Regions from separate parts of the Ralstonia flatus genome, predicted to be linked through region 2. Evidence: predicted binding sites of a transcription regulator. Region 2 holds the regulator's gene; the other holds the start of a gene.
The links. Region 2 encodes LexA, which represses DNA repair genes until DNA is damaged. Its sites were predicted from a motif close to ACTGTATNNNNATACAGT; they were not measured.
Positions count from the first base shown of each region.

Region 1: the regulator LexA is predicted to act here: its motif matches at 3,243-3,260, upstream of recA (recombinase RecA).

Region 1 covers NZ_CAUDLI010000005.1:358,734-364,197, reverse strand. The annotation lists gene sucC (ADP-forming succinate--CoA ligase subunit beta) at 1-471, opposite strand, end outside; gene R2676_RS14515 (DUF2889 domain-containing protein) at 538-1,164, opposite strand; gene recX (recombination regulator RecX) at 1,455-1,934, opposite strand; gene recA (recombinase RecA) at 2,031-3,089, opposite strand; gene R2676_RS14500 (response regulator) at 3,355-4,068, shown strand; gene R2676_RS14495 (sensor histidine kinase) at 4,061-5,464, shown strand, end outside.
Region 2 covers NZ_CAUDLI010000017.1:13,557-19,020, reverse strand. The annotation lists gene rpsF (30S ribosomal protein S6) at 1-168, opposite strand, end outside; gene R2676_RS25865 (asparaginase) at 262-1,254, opposite strand; gene R2676_RS25860 (ferredoxin--NADP reductase) at 1,392-2,168, opposite strand; gene lexA (transcriptional repressor LexA) at 2,422-3,072, shown strand; gene R2676_RS25850 (hypothetical protein) at 3,192-3,377, shown strand; gene R2676_RS25845 (cupin domain-containing protein) at 3,720-4,031, opposite strand; gene R2676_RS25840 (dipeptidase) at 4,054-5,464, opposite strand, start outside.

The sequences.
Region 1 (5,464 bases), on a different contig from region 2:
GTCTTGCAGACCGGCTTGCGGATCGATCAGCAGCGTGTGGATCTTTTCCGGGTGCGATTCGGCGACTTCTTCGATGTCCATGCCGCCTTCGCTCGAGGCCATCAGCGCCACTTGCTGCGACACACGGTCCACCACCAGCGACACGTACAGTTCCTTCTTGATGTCCGCGCCTTCTTCGATCAGCAGGCGGTTGACCTTCTTGCCTTCCGGACCGGTCTGGTGCGTCACCAGCGTCATGCCCAGGATGCTGCTGGCGTATTCCTTGACCTGCTCCATGCTCTTGGCAACCTTCACGCCGCCGCCCTTGCCACGGCCACCCGCATGAATCTGCGCCTTCACGACCCACACCGGGCCGCCCAGGGTTTCAGCAGCCTTGATGGCCTCGTCGACCGAGAAGGCCGGAATGCCGCGCGGAACCGGCACATTGTATTTGCGCAGGATTTCCTTGCCTTGGTACTCATGGATATTCATGCGTGTTTCCTTTGCTAGGCAGAGTGAGTGTGATGAGTATTGAAAACGCGAACGGCGCGGTGCCCTTCAGGACGAGGGCTCAGGCGTGAGTTCGGTGGGTGGCGGTTGGATCTTGGCTTCGGGCTGGTATGCAAACCAGCGCGGGTAATGCTTGCGGACCACCTCGCCCTCGAGATGCAGGGCATGGCAGCCATGGAGTTGATACGGCGGCTTCTCGCCGGGCTCGATCGGACGCAGGTCGTCGGAGTTATCGCGCACCGGAAAGACATCGCCGGCGAAGGCCTGGATGGCGGCGGTCGGCAGCACGCCACACAGCTCAGTCAGATGCGTACAACCCGCCACGCCGCCGAGTCTCTCACGCGAGGCCTTTCGAAATCCCTTCATCAGGTTCAGGCCGATGAGTTTGCGGTAGGCCGGGCCAATCGTGTCGCAATGTGTGGGGTACGGCACCCAGTCGGAACACGCTTCGGCATCCACGACGTTCATGCGGGTATCGATGGTCACGCGCAGCCACAGGTCATGCAGCGGCTGGCCTTCGGGACGCACGCCGCCGCTGGCCAGGGGGATATCGCGAGGCTTGGTGTCGGTCAGGTGCGCTTCAATGTCCCACAGGCCGTCTTCCCGCAAATAGGCCTCCACCGTGATGGCACGGCGGTGGCGCATGACGCGCGGGACGGGGGCAGACAGAGGCATGGACCAGACAGACCGATAGGACCGATGGAGGCGGCACACGCGGATCGCGCGCATCGCCTACGGGACGTATGCGACAGCGCATCAGCCGCCACACACGAACATACCGCCCTGCAACCGAAAATAAGGTAGGGGCGGTATCAAAGACCGGTATTTTAACACGTCGTCACGACCAAGCCGGTCGCCTGCTGCAATGCAGTGTGAAAGCGGTTGCAACAACCGCGTGAGGTGCAACCAACGCGATTCGTGCGCAGCCGGATTGTCCGAGCGAATTGTTGGGAGATCGACGGCATTCAGACCGACTCGTCGCCATCTTCCAACAGTTCATCAGCCCCGGCGATGATGCGCGATACGACGGAACGAGAGAAACCGCGGGCCATCATGTAGCGCACCTGCTTGGCGCGTTCGGCCAGGTCCGCCGGCGGGCGGCCGAAGCGCTTTTCCCACAAGGCTTTGGCTCGCGCCGCCTCCGTACTTTGCAGTAGCGCCTTGACCTCGCCCAGGGTTTCTTCGCCGAGTTGATGGGTTTTCAGCTCCTGCATCAGACGAGCCGTACCGTAACGGCCAGCGCGGCGGTGCACCATGCTCTCGGCAAAGCGCGTGTTGGAGAGCCAATTCTCGCCTTCCAGCCAATCCAGCAGCGCGTCGACCTCTTCGACGGACTCGGCGTGCGGCACCAACTTACGGCGCAATTCGACGCGACTGTGCTCGCGCCGAGACAGATAGCCCAGCGCACGAGCCTTCAGCGATAACGGTGGGCGCGGCAACGGCATACGATTTCAGGCTCAAAAAGAAAACGCCCGCCGTTGGGGGACGGCAGGCGTATGAAGCTCGATAGAGCCGTCGATCTGCGCCGACGGCCAACCCAATTACTCTTCTCCGATTTCCTCGGCCACTGCGACGGCGCCCATCGGCGTCACGCCCAGTGCTTCGCGGACCTTGTTCTCGATGTCACGGGCGAGGTCCGGGTTCTCGCGCAGGTATTCACGGCAGTTGTCACGGCCTTGGCCGATGCGCTCGCCACCGTAGCTGTACCAGGCGCCAGACTTTTCAACGATCTTGGCTTCCACACCGAGGTCGATGATTTCGCCTTCGCGCGACACACCCTGGCCATAAAGGATGTCGAAAATGGCTTCGCGGAACGGCGGCGCCACCTTGTTCTTGACGACCTTGACCTTGGTTTCGTTGCCAACGACGTCGTCGCCCTTCTTGATCGAGCCGATACGGCGGATGTCCAGACGCACCGAAGCGTAGAACTTCAGTGCGTTACCACCCGTGGTCGTTTCCGGCGAGCCGAACATCACACCGATCTTCATGCGGATCTGGTTGATGAAGATGACCATGCAATTGGTCTTCTTGATGGTGCCGGTCAGCTTGCGCAACGCCTGGCTCATCAGACGTGCCTGCAGGCCGGGCAGCGCGTCGCCCATTTCGCCTTCAATTTCAGCCTTCGGCACCAGCGCGGCCACCGAATCGATGACGATCAGGTCGACCGAGCCCGAGCGCACCAGCGCGTCGGCAATTTCCAGAGCCTGTTCACCCGTATCCGGCTGGGAGATCAGCAGGTCCGGCACGCTGACGCCAATCTTGTCGGCGTAAGTGACGTCGAGCGCATGTTCTGCGTCGATGAAGGCACAAGTGCCGCCCAGCTTCTGCATCTCGGCAACCACTTGCAGTGTCAGCGTGGTCTTACCCGACGATTCCGGACCGTAGATTTCAATGACGCGGCCGCGCGGCAGACCGCCAACGCCCAGCGCCACGTCCAACCCGAGCGAACCCGTCGACACGACCTGGACCGGCTCGACCTCGGCGTCGCCCATCTTCATGATGGAGCCCTTGCCGAACTGCTTTTCGATCTGCGCGAGCGCGGCAGCCAGCGCCTTCTGCTTTTCTGCGCTCATCGCGGCTGCCTTCTTACCGTCTTCCATGGTCGTCCTTCGTGCAAATTGGTGTATAAATGGGCCGCAAGGGCTTGCGATTCCAGCGGTTGCCTGCAACAACGGGCCGCTGGCTGATTGCCCCGACGCGACCCATTCCATGACTTTAGCGCCGCCAAGACTACAGCACCGCGAATTCGGAGTACTGTATAAAAAACCAGTGGTTTTGACAAGTCTCCAGATCAGTTGTCGCGCGAAAACAATGTAGCGGGCGGGATGGGCAAGACATCTTGCCCGGCATCGCGGGGAGACACGCATGCGCATCCTGATTGCCGAAGACGACGCCACGCTGGCTGACGGGCTTACACGCTCGCTGCGCCAGGCGGGCTATGCCGTCGACCAAGCCTCCGACGGGGCGACTGCCGACGCGGCGCTGTCCGCGCAGACGGCCCAGACCTATGACCTGCTGATTCTCGACGTGGGCCTGCCCCGTATGTCGGGGCTGGAGGTCCTCAAGCGCCTGCGTTCGCGGGGGGCCATGCTGCCGGTGCTGATCCTGACCGCCGCGGACAGCGTGGAAGAACGCGTCAAGGGCCTAGACCTGGGCGCCGACGATTACATGGCCAAACCGTTCGCGCTGTCCGAGCTGGAAGCACGCGTGCGTGCGCTGGTGCGACGCGGCACGGGCGGCGGCGCCACACTCGTGCGCCACGGGCCGCTGGCATTCGACCAGGTCGGGCGCATTGCCTATATCCATGACCAAGTGGTGGAACTCTCGGCGCGCGAGATCGGGCTGCTGGAGATTCTGCTGGCGCGCGTCGGCCGCCTGGTGTCGAAAGAGCAGCTGGTCGACCACCTCTGCGGCTGGGGCGAGGAAGTGAGCAACAACGCCATCGAGGTCTACATCCACCGGCTGCGCAAAAAGATCGAAGTGGAAGGCATCCGTATCGCGACCGTGCGCGGGCTGGGCTATTGCCTGGAACGCATGGCCACGCCAGCGACCACCACCGCAGCCGCTGCCCATGGGTGATCGGCTGGCCTGGCCGTGGCGTCGGCATCGCGCATCGCTGCGCGAACGTGCCGGCACGGCGCCAGGGGCAGACGACCGCGATGACGGAGGCGATGGCGGCGGCAGCCTCACCGACACCCTCCCCCACCTCGAAGACGACGCCACGCGGCCCGTCGCCCGATCCCTCTTCGGCGAAATTCTCGACTGGATGCTCGCGCCGCTGCTGTTGCTGTGGCCGATGAGCATTGCGGTGACGTACCTGGTGGCCAAGTCGATTGCGAATGCGCCATACGATCGCGCGCTGGAATCGAGCGCGATCGTGCTCAGCCAGCAACTGCGCGAAGTCAACGGACGCGTGACGCTGCAGTTGCCGATCTCGGCGCGTGAGATTTTGCGTGCGGACGAAACCGACAACATCTATTACCAGGTGCTCGGCACCAACGGCGAGTTTGTCTCCGGGGACCGCGACCTCCCGCTGCCGCCCGAAGAAGACGCCAACGCGGGCGGCCTCGTGCAGCTGCGCGACGACCACATCCACGGCACAGAGATTCGGGTCGCGTATACCTTCGTGCAGCGGCCGGGCTCCGGCGACAAGCCCGCGCTGGTGCAGGTGGCGGAGACGCTCGACAAGCGCGCGCAACTGGCCAACGAAATCATCAAGGGCGTGATCCTGCCGCAGTTCGTGATCCTGCCGTTGGCGGTGATCCTGGTGTGGTTTGGACTGACGCGCGGGCTAGCGCCGCTCAACGCGATTCAGGAACGCATTCGCGCGCGCAACCCGGGCGACACCAGCCCCATCGACGAAGGCGCCGCGCCGCAGGAACTGACGCCGCTGGTGGCGTCGTTTAATGATTTGCTCGGGCGGCTGGAGCAATCGGTGCATACGCAGAAGCGTTTCATTGCGGATGCCGCGCATCAGATGAAGACGCCGCTGGCGGGTCTGCGCATGCAGGCCGAGCTGGCACAGCGCGAACAGTCGCCCGACGAACTGCGCCGCACGCTCGCGCACATCGCCGACAGTTCGGATCGCACCGCGCACCTCGTCAAGCAGCTGCTTTCGCTCGCGCGCATGGAAAACATGGGCACCACCGACGGTATGGTGCCGCTGGATATCTGCGCGCTGTCGCGCCAGGTGGTGGCCGACTGGCTGCCCAAGGCGTGGGCCAAGCAGATCGACCTCGGCTTCGAAGAGCCGGGGCCGCCCGTCACGATTTCGGGCAACGCGACGATGCTCGCTGAGATGCTCAACAACTTGCTCGACAACGCGATCCGCTACACGCCGGACGGCGGACATGTCACCGTGCGCGTGACCACCGCGCCGTTCGAGCCGTTCGTCTTCATCGACGTGGATGACACCGGCCCCGGCATCCCCGTGGCCGAGCGCGAACGCGTGATGCAGCGCTTTTACCGCATCCTC
Region 2 (5,464 bases):
CTTCGCGAGCTTCTGGATCATGTAGGCCAGTTGACGACGGCCCCAGTCTTCGACGCGGTGCACTTGGCCGCCTTGCGTGGTGACCGTGCTCTTGTAGCGCTCGATCATCGCGGGCACTTGCTCGCTCTGGTCCGGATGGACGATGAATACGATTTCGTAATGACGCATTGACGCTCCTTGTGGATTAAGCCGCCCGGGCGTCACACTCCGGTGCAGCAAGGTTGGTTAGCCTGCCATTATACGCAGGCTTTGGCGATTTTTTCAATATCGATCAATGACTTGCTGCAGGGAGGCAACTTCTGCCTGGGCGCGGCCCGATGCCAGAAGCAACGTCAGCAGCACACGCGCCTTATATGGATTGAGCGAGCCGCTTGCAGCCCAGCGTTCCGCGCCCGGCTGCGCGGGCACCACGCCGGCACCGGTACGGGTTGAGCGCACAACGAAAACACCCTGCTGACTGGCCCGGTTCAGCGCCGCTTCAAGATTGGCGTGGATGGAGCCGGCCCCAGTTGCGGCAATCACCAATCCCTTCACCCCGGCATCGACCAACGCATCGACCAGACGCGCATCAGGCTGCGCATAGCTCGCCAGCACTTCAACCCATGGCCACTGGCCCGCTGGCGGCATCGGCAAGACGTCTTCCGCAGCCACACGCTGCGCCGCCCGCTGGAACTGCACCTGGGCGTCGAGCACGAAACCCAACGGCCCCGCATCCGGCGAAACAAACGCCTCCACTGCGTAGGTGTGACCCTTCTGCACATCGCGGGCGGCATGCACCCGCTGGTTAAGCGCGACGAGAACACCGCACCCGCGTGCAGACGGGCTGGCCGCCAGCCGCACCGCATTCAGCAGATTCAACGGACCATCCGCCGACAGCGAGGTCGACGGCCGCATCGCCGCCGTCAGGACGATCGGCGTATCGGTCTGCTGGGTCAGGTGCAGCAGCATCGCGGTTTCTTCCAGCGTGTCGGTGCCGTGCGTGATGACCACGCCGTCCACACGCTCGACGTCGATCCAATGACGGATACGGGCCACCAGCTTTTCCCATACGTCGAACGTCAGGTCCTTGCTGTCGATCTGTGCGACCTGCTCGGCACGCACGTTGGCGAGGCGCTCCAAGCCAAGCTTGCTGGCCGCGAGCAGTTGATCGATGGGGACGGCGCCAGCGCGATAGCGTGCGGCGGAGCCAGCGTCGTCGGCAGAGCCGGCGATCGTGCCGCCGGTGGCGAGGATGGCGATGGTAGGCAAGGACATCGTTGCAGACATGCGTGGTGGGCAAGGCGCGCATTGTAGCCGCCCGCCGCGCCTTTGCCGACGCGGGATTGCCCGGGGCGCCCACAAAAACAAAACGCCGGCACACAGGCCGGCGTTTGCAGCAGAAGCCGTATCGATTATTTCTCGACGAAGGCGCGCTCGATCACGTAGTCGCCCGCTTCGCCCATACGTGGCGAGATCTTGAAACCGCGGGCGTCGAGCAGCTTGCAGGTGTCTTCCAGCATGGCCGGGCTGCCGCAGATCATGGCGCGGTCGACTGCAGGGTCCATCGGGGGCAGGCCGATGTCGGCAGACAGCTTGCCGCTGTCGACGAGGTCCGTCAGGCGCCCCATGTTGCGGAACGGTTCGCGCGTGACGGTGGGGTAGTAGATCAGTTTCTCGCGCACCTGATCGCCGAAGAATTCGTTGTTCGGCAGCTCGCTGGTAATGAAGTCGGCATAAGCCAATTCACTCACCTGGCGCACACCGTGCAGCAGCACGACCTTCTCGAAGCGCTCGTAGGTATCCGGGTCCTGGATGATGCTCATGAACGGCGCGAGACCCGTGCCGGTACCGAACAGGTACAGGTTCTTGCCGGGCAGCAGGTCATCCAGCACGAGCGTGCCGACGGGCTTCTTGCTCACCAGCAGCTTGTCGCCCACCTTCAGATGCTGCAGTCGCGACGTCAGCGGACCGTTTTGCACCTTGATGCTGAAGAACTCGAGGTGCTCTTCGTAGTTCGGGCTTGCGATGCTGTAGGCGCGCATCAGCGGCTTGCCTTCAACCTCCAGCCCGATCATGACGAAGTGGCCGTTATGGAAGCGCAGCGCCTGGTCGCGCGTGGTCTTGAAGCTGAACAGCGAGTCATTCCAGTGATGGACGCTCAGAACGGTCTCTTGATTGAAGGCGGACATGGTGACATTCGGGCCAACCCAATGAAGCTCAATCGGGTTATGTGGCGATGCAAAAATCGGTCAAGGCCTTGATTTTATGCGATTCCCTGCGGCCGCGCCTGCATGGATTGCGCATAAGCTTCTAACCAGTCGCGTAGGTTTTGACGCCGATCAGAAGGACTGGGCGCGCGCGCAACAGGTCACAACAAAATCACTTGCGCTTCCTGCGTCACTGTATAAAATCACAGCACCTGTTCAAATATACAGTACGCCAATGGCCACCCTCACCCCCCGCCAACAGCAGATTTACGACCTGATCCGCCAGACGATCCAGCGCACGGGCTTTCCGCCCACGCGCGCCGAGATCGCCGCGGAGTTCGGCTTCTCGTCGCCCAATGCGGCCGAGGAACACCTGCGCGCGCTGGCACGCAAGGGCGTGATCGAACTGACGCCGGGCGCCTCGCGTGGCATTCGGCTGCGGGCGGCAGGCGACACGGCGCAGCATCAGTTCTCGCTGCCGTCGATGGGGTTGATGCAACTGACACTCCCGCTGGTGGGCCGCGTGGCCGCCGGTAGTCCGATCCTGGCTGCAGAGCACATCGATCGCCAGTATCAGGTCGATCCGTCGCTGTTCTCGGCGCAGCCCGATTTTCTGTTGAAGGTGCGCGGCATGAGCATGCGCGACGCCGGCATTCTGGATGGCGACCTCCTGGCCGTGCAACGAGCCGCCGAAGCCACCAACGGCAAGATCGTCGTGGCCCGACTTGGCGACGACGTGACGGTCAAGCGCTTCCAGCGCAAGGGCCGCCATGTCGAACTGATTGCCGAGAATCCGGATTTCGAACCGATCCACGTTGATCTGGATCGTGATGAGTTTCACCTGGAGGGCTTGGCCGTCGGTCTGATCAGGCCTGCCGCTCCATAAGTCTTCGGCGCATCTCCGCGCCAAATCTTCGCTGTTTGATCCAACCTGGAGGTGAGCCACGGGCTCGCCAGGGCGGAGTCTTGCCACTCGCTTTTCCACCCGAACTCACGAGGTCTGCCATGCGACTCGGATCGATGTCTTCCCGCCGCCGCCCGGTACAGCCGGTGCCCTTCCGCCAAACCCAGGGCGTGCGCATCTATCAGGGGGAGCAGCGCCGTACGATGGTCGGCAGCATGGCCGCCATCTGCCGCATGCTGGATGCGATCCCGGTGGCCTCACGTGCCGCCGGAGCCGAAAGCTGCTGAGGAAAAGAACGACGGGCAAGAGCCGCAAAGCGCGTTGCGGCGCCCGATCAGGGCATACCCCAATGCTGCCGCCGCAACTGATTTCATACACTTGCGGTGCCCTGAGGACAGGGCTTTCTTCAACTGATTTTCGGCCCGCCGTTTGAGCGGGCTGTTTTTTCTGTCCGGAAGTTGACGCAGAGGCACATTCGACGGTGTTCCGCCAGCAAAACGGACGTTTACCCCGATGTTGTTTGGCGTACGTGACAGTAGTATTGCCAGTGCCCTCAGGGGCAATGAGATCGCTGAATTCGAAGCCCGCAGATTGCGGGCTTTTTTTTTTCGCTGCGGCGGCCGGGGGCTCTAAACACTCCCCGCTTTTTCGACAACGAGAATCCGTGCCTCGCCGCGCGGATGCGCCACGTGCTCGCAGCCGACACCGGCAAAAAAGATGTCGCCGGGCTGCAGCGTGGCGACCTTCTCTTCGCCGGCTTCGCGGTAATGCATGTCGACCGTGCCGTCGAGCACCACGAACACTTCCTCGCCATCGTTTACGTGCCAGCGATAAGGCTGGTCCGTCCAGTGCAGGCGCGTGGTAATGCCGCCCATATTGGCAATATCGAGCGCGCCCCAGGCACGCTCGGCAGTGAACGATTTGGCGCGGATGATGTTCATGGCGATCGCCCGTCGGTGTCGGTTATTGCATCGACGGGAGATTGCCGATGCGCACCAGCATCTCGGTGAACATCTGCATATCGAGGTCGAGGTCCGGCACCTCCTTGTACTCGTTGGCGTTGTGCGCGGTGTATTTCTTGCCCGGCATGGCGGGGCCGAAATTGATGGCGTTCGGCATCAGCTTGGCCGTCGTGCTGCCGGCCGTCGGCACGGGCTTGGCATCGAGGCCCGTGGTGTCGCCGTAAATGTTGAGCAGCGTCGACAACCACGCGCCCTTCGGATCGCGCGCCATCCAGTTGCCCTGGTCGTGGTTGATCTCGAGGGCGACATGGTTGGCGTTGGCCCACGCGTTGATCTTGCCGGCGATCTCGCCGCGCAGTGCGTCGGGCGTTTTGCCGCGCGGCATGCGCACGTTGGCGGTCACCTCCACGCGGCCATTCTTGTCACCGATCACGGTGGGTGAAATGGTCAGTGGACCCATGAAGTCGTCCTTGTAGGCGACGCCCATGGTGTTGCCGAGGTAATCGGTGCCGTACACATCAGTCAGATACCGCACGGCGTGGGCGTAGGCGTTGTCTGCCAAGCCAAGATCGGCTGCGCGCAGGAACAGCGCCAGGCGCGGCAGCGGGTTGACGCCCTCTTCCGGACGCGAGCCGTGCGCCGACGTGCCGGTCACCTTCACGACGATGCTGTCCGCCGTGCGCGCGATGTCGATCGAGAACTTGCCTTGCGCCGCGAGGCTGTTCACAAACGCGTCGCGTTTGGCTTCGAGCGCGGCGGCGGCCACGCCCAGATCCCCACCCTTGAGCGTGGCGGTGGCCGTTTGCGGGATGGAGCTGGCCGACGCCGCACCCGTCATCGAAACGATGGCCGTATGCGAAGCATCGGCAGGCTGCGCGGGAAAGAACACCTTGAGCGCACCCGAACCTTTCTCCGCGACCACGGCCGGATACTTGCTGTCGAGCACGATGTTGTACGCAGGCAATTGCGTGTGCTCACGGTAATACTTCATGCCGTCGCCCCCGGTTTCCTCGGTGGTTTCGATCATCAGGCGGATGGTCCGGGCGAGCGGCACGCCGCTGTCCTTGACGGTTTTCATGGCGTACATCGCGGCGGCAATCGAGCCCTTGTCGTCAATCGTGCCGCGGCCGTACAGCAGATTGCCGACACGCGTGACCTTGAACGGATCGAGCTTGGTGCCGTCGCCGAGCACCCATTCCTCAGCCTTTGCGGGCACGACGTCGGCGTGGGTCAGGATGCCGAATTCGTCCGAGCCGGTGCCGGGCAGCGTGACTTCAAAGACGCGGTTGTCGACGTTGCGGTATTTCAGGCCGAAGTCGCGCGCCATGCCTTCGACCAGCTTGCCAAACGCGACAATGGCGGGGTTTTCGTACTGCGGAATCTTGTCGTCGCGCACTGTCGGCAGCGCGACC